One region of the Micromonospora sp. NPDC047707 genome, then DNA from elsewhere that is predicted to be linked to it. Evidence: riboswitches for the same ligand, from Rfam matches in the RefSeq annotation. Region 1 holds a riboswitch; the other holds the start of a gene.

Evidence for each region. Region 1 has a riboswitch for thiamine pyrophosphate ahead of AB0873_RS12845 (ECF transporter S component). Riboswitches for the same ligand answer to the same signal wherever they lie in the genome.
Region 2: linked by a shared signal. The riboswitch ahead of thiE (thiamine phosphate synthase) and the one ahead of AB0873_RS12845 (ECF transporter S component) in region 1 are both predicted to bind thiamine pyrophosphate.

The regions. Positions count from the first base shown of each region.
Region 1 covers NZ_JBEYSU010000009.1:81,765-84,149, forward strand. Annotated here, with positions in the region: gene AB0873_RS12840 (ABC transporter ATP-binding protein) at 1-275, opposite strand, end outside; gene AB0873_RS12845 (ECF transporter S component) at 386-976, opposite strand; TPP riboswitch at 1,049-1,154, opposite strand; gene AB0873_RS12850 (permease) at 1,443-2,385, shown strand, end outside.
Region 2 covers NZ_JBEYSU010000002.1:307,629-310,013, forward strand. Annotated here, with positions in the region: gene AB0873_RS03725 (ATP-binding cassette domain-containing protein) at 1-57, shown strand, start outside; gene AB0873_RS03730 (aldo/keto reductase) at 74-1,042, shown strand; TPP riboswitch at 1,304-1,412, shown strand; gene thiE (thiamine phosphate synthase) at 1,407-2,033, shown strand; gene thiO (glycine oxidase ThiO) at 2,027-2,385, shown strand, end outside.

The sequences.
Region 1 (2,385 bases):
ACGAGTTGGGATTCCGGGTCCTGGAAGACGATGCCGACCCGCTCCCGTGCCTTGCGCGGGTCGAGCCCGTCGATCTCGACGGTGCCCTCCTGCTCCCCGGAGTCGTCGGGCAGCAGCCCGGCCAGCGCCGCGAGCAGGGTGCTCTTCCCGGCGCCGGAAGGCCCGAGCAGGAGGACCCGTTCCCCGTGCTCCACCCGCAGGTCGACCCCGCGCAGCGCCCACCGTCTCCGCCCGGCGTGCCGCCACCCGAACCCCCGCAGCATCACGGCGCCCACCAATTCACCCCCTCCCCGCACCCAGCGGCCACGTCTTGTTGATCAGGAGGTTTGCGTCAGGAATGCCGCCGTTTGTTGACGCAAACCTCTTGATCAACGTGGCGGAGGGGTCAGATGGTGGCGCGTTCGCGGCCGGCGGGGAACCGGTCCAGGGCACCCGTGCCCGCCAGGGCGCGGGTGAGCGCCCAGGCGCCGGCACCCGCGACGACGGTGGCGCTGAGGACGGTGACCACGAAGATCGGCACCCGGGCGCTCCACAGGTCGAGGGCGGCGTAGTACCGGACCTGATCGAAGATCGCCGCCGCCAGGCCGGCGAGGGTGCCGGAGAGCAGAGCGGCGGGCAGCCGGAACGAGCGGTACCGGAACGCGGCGAAGCCCAGTTCGGCGCCGACTCCCTGGAACGCCCCCTGCAGGATCGCCACGGTGCCCCACTGGCTGCCGAGCAGCACCGAGATGAACGCCGCCAGGAACTCGCAGTAGAAGGCCGCCCCCGGCCGGCGGATCACGAGGCCCCCCAGCACACCGGGGAGCAGCCAGATGCCGTAGATGACCGACTGCGCCGGCGGGAAGAAGGCGAAGGCGCCCTCGGTGGCGGCCCAGACGAAGTTCCAGGCCCAGAAGATGACGCCGAAGGCGACGGCGATCACCGAGGCGACCACGATGTCGACGGTGCGCCACCGGGTGGTGGTGGGGTGGGTCATGAGTGCTCCCAGTTCTCGATGCGAACCAGGAGAAGACGCACGCCGCGCCCGGTGTGCCCGGACGGCGGCGCGGCTGGAGGTCGACCGAACTCCCTGCGCTGGCATTACCCAGATCAGGTTCGAGGGTCTGCGGGCCCCGCCCGCACTCTCAGCGCTGTGCGCTCCCCTGTCGGATGTGAAGTTGTCCCACCGACGCTAACACCCCTGAAGATCATCCGGCAAAGTGATCTCCGTGCAGGTCAGCGCGGGAATGCCAGCTCTTCTCGCGGAGTCCATCGACCGGGCCCGCTCCGGCCGGTAGTCTCAGGCCCGCCGGTCCGCCACCCGGCAGAGGGAAGAGCACGTGACACCGGAGACGCCCGCCGCGCCCGACGGCGCCACCGCGACCGCCACGGTCGGCCCGGCCGCGCCGGACGTACCACCGAAGGAGCCGGCGCCGGCCGGCGGCGACCGGCCCCGACGGTGGCTGGGGGACCGGATCGGGTCGGTCGAGGTCCTCGCCGCCCTGCTGGTGCTGCTGATCATCTTCCGGGAGCAGCTCGCCGGCGCCCTGGCCGCGCCCCGGATCCAGACCTGGACGACGGTGTTCGTCTCGGTGATGGTGCAGGCGGTGCCGTTCCTGGTGTTCGGGGTGCTGCTCTCCGCGGTGATCGCGGTGTTCGTACCCCGGTCGTTCTGGGCCCGGGCCCTGCCGAAGCACCCCGCCGCCGCGGTGCCGGTGGCCAGCGCGGCCGGTGTGGTGCTGCCGGGCTGCGAATGCGGCTCGGTGCCGATCGCCGGGTCGCTGATCCGGCGGGGCGTCACCCCGGCCGCCGCGCTGGCGTTCCTGCTCGCCGCGCCGGCCATCAACCCGATCGTGCTCACCGCCACCGCGGTCGCCTTCCCGAACAACCCGGAGATGGTCCTCGCCCGTGGGCTGGCCAGCCTGGTCGTGGCGATGGTGATGGGTTGGCTGTGGCTGCGCCTCGGCCGGGCCGACTGGATCCGGCTGCCGCGCCGGCCCGACCTGGACGACGCCTCCCGGGGCCGGGCGTTCTGGGCGGCGGTACGGCACGACGTGACGCACGCCGGCGGCTTCCTCGTCCTCGGCGCCATGGCCGCCGCCAGCATCAACGTGCTGGTGCCCGAGCGGTGGCTGCAGACCCTCGCCGACAACGCGGTGCTGTCGGTGCTGGCGCTGGCGGTGCTCGCCGTGCTGCTCTCCATCTGCTCGGAGGCGGACGCCTTCGTCGCGGCCTCACTCTCGCAGTTCTCGCTCACGTCCCGGCTGGTGTTCCTGGTGGTGGGTCCGATGGTGGATCTCAAGCTCATCTCGATGCAGGCCGGGGTGTTCGGCCGCCGGTTCGCGCTGCGGTTCGCGCCGGCCACCTTCGCGGTGGCGGTGGCGGTCGCCGTGGGCGCCGGGGCGG
Region 2 (2,385 bases), on a different contig from region 1:
TTCCGGGGCGACGGTGAGGTGGCGGAGGTCCCCGAGCCGGTCTGGGACGTGGCGTGATCCGGGCCGGAATAGGGTGGATCTCGTGACTGAGATGACGTACCGCCGGCTGGGCGACTCCGGGCTCGTGGTGTCCGTGGTCGGGATCGGCTGCAACAACTTCGGCCGCAAGCTCGACCTCGACGGGACGCGCGCGGTGGTCGAGGCCGCGCTCGACGCGGGCATCAACTTCTTCGACACCGCCGACATCTACGGCGAGCCGCAGGGCGGCTCCGAGGAACTGCTCGGGCAGGCGCTCAAGGGACGTCGTGAGGACGTCGTCCTCGCCACCAAGTTCGGCATGGACATGCACGGCGCCAACGGGCCGGACCACGGCGCGCGGGGGGCCCGGCGTTACATCATGCGGGCCGTGGAGGCGTCGCTGCGCCGGCTCGGCACCGACCACATCGACCTGTACCAGATGCACGAGCCCGACCCGGGCACCCCGATCGACGAGACGCTCGCCGCCCTGGACGACCTGTTGACCGCCGGCAAGGTCCGCTACCTGGGCAACTCCAACTTCGCCGGCTGGCAGATCGCCGACGCCGACTGGACCGCCACCTCGCAGGGGCGCACCCGGTTCATCTCCGCGCAGAACCACTACTCCCTGGTGGAGCGCGGTGTCGAGGCGGAGGTCATCCCGGCGTGCGAGCGGTTCGGGCTCGGCATGCTGCCGTTCTTCCCGCTCGCCAACGGGCTGCTCACCGGCAAGTACAAGCGGGACCAGGCGCCACCGGCCGGCAGCCGTCTCGCCGGTGGCGGCCGGTACGCGCAGCGCCTCGCCGCCGCCGACTGGGACACCATCGAGGCGATCGAGGCGTACGCCGCCGAACGCGGTCTCACGATGCTCCAGGTGGCCATCGGCGGGCTCGCCGCCCAGCCGGCGGTGACCTCGGTGATCGCCGGCGCCACCACGCCCGAGCAGGTGCGCGCCAACGCCGGGGCGGGCACCTGGCAGCCCGGCGACGAGGACCTGGTGGCCCTCCGCGCCGTCCTCGACGGCTAGGGGGCGGCCCGTACCCCGTCCATCGGACGGCGGGGTGCCGGGGCCGCGGCGCGAGGTGCCCACGACCGATCCCGATGGTGGTGCCGCCGGGAAGCGGCGGGGCGACCGGCGGCGCGGCGGGCGCGGCGCGGAGGGTATCCGGACAGCATGTCGTGACCGGACGGTGACGCGCCGCCCCGACCGTCGTCGTCGGACGGTGAGTGGGAAAACGGCGACCCGCACTTGGCGGATCCGGGGGATCCGTCGTACGGTGACACGCGCAAGTGACCCACGGGAGCCCGGTGGACCGGGCTGAGAGGGGGGCTGTGAGCCCCCGACCGTCGAACCTGATCCGGGTAATGCCGGCGCAGGGAGGAGTGTTGCCGTGCCGTCCCTCGGACGACTGCATCTCATCACCGACACCCGTCCCGGGCGGGATCCGCTCGCCGTCGTCCGGGCCGCTCTGCCGGTGGCCCGCGCCGAACTGGTCGTCCAGGTCCGGGTGACCGACGACGCGACCGACCGGGAGGCGTACGACCTGGCCCGCCGCGTGGTCGTGCTGTGCGCGCGGTACCGGGCGACCTGCCTGGTGAACGACCGCCTCCACGTGGCGCTGGCGGTGGGCGCCGACGGCGGGCACGTGGGCGCCGACGACCTGCCGGTCGGCGCGGCCCGCGCGGTGCTGGGTTCGGCGGCCGTCCTCGGCGCGACCGCCCGCGACCCGGACACCGCCGGCGAGGCGGTCGCCGCCGGGGCCAGCTACCTGGGCGTCGGGCCGTACCGGCCCACCTCGACCAAGGACGGGCTCCCGACCGCGATCGGCGTGGCCGGAGTCCGGGCGGTCGCCGCGGCGGTCAGCGTGCCGGTGGTGGCCATCGGGGGAGTGACGGCGGAGGACGTGCCCGCCCTGCGGGCGGCCGGCGCGTACGGGGTGGCGGTGGTCGGCGCCCTCTCCGGGGCCGCCGACCCCGCCCGCGCCACCGCCGAACTGCTGAAGGCCCTGACGTGTTAAGAGGGGGCCCTTCCTCTACCGGAGGCGATAACAAGGGGCCCTTCCTTGCACCCGACGTTGCGGTGGTGGGGGCCGGGCCGGTCGGGCTAGCGATCGCCTGGCGGTGCGCCGCGCGCGGGCTGCGGGTCGTCGTGCACGATCCGGCCCCCGGGTCGGGCGCCGCGTACGTCGCCGCCGGGATGCTCGCGCCGGTCGCCGAGGCGTACTTCGGGGAGCACGAGCTGACGGCGTTGCTCACCGCCTCGGCCGCCCGCTGGCCGGCGTTCGCCGCCGAACTGGCCGACGCCTCCGGCGCCGACCTCGGCTACCGCGCCGACGGCACCCTCCTGGTCGGGCTCACCGCCGACGACCT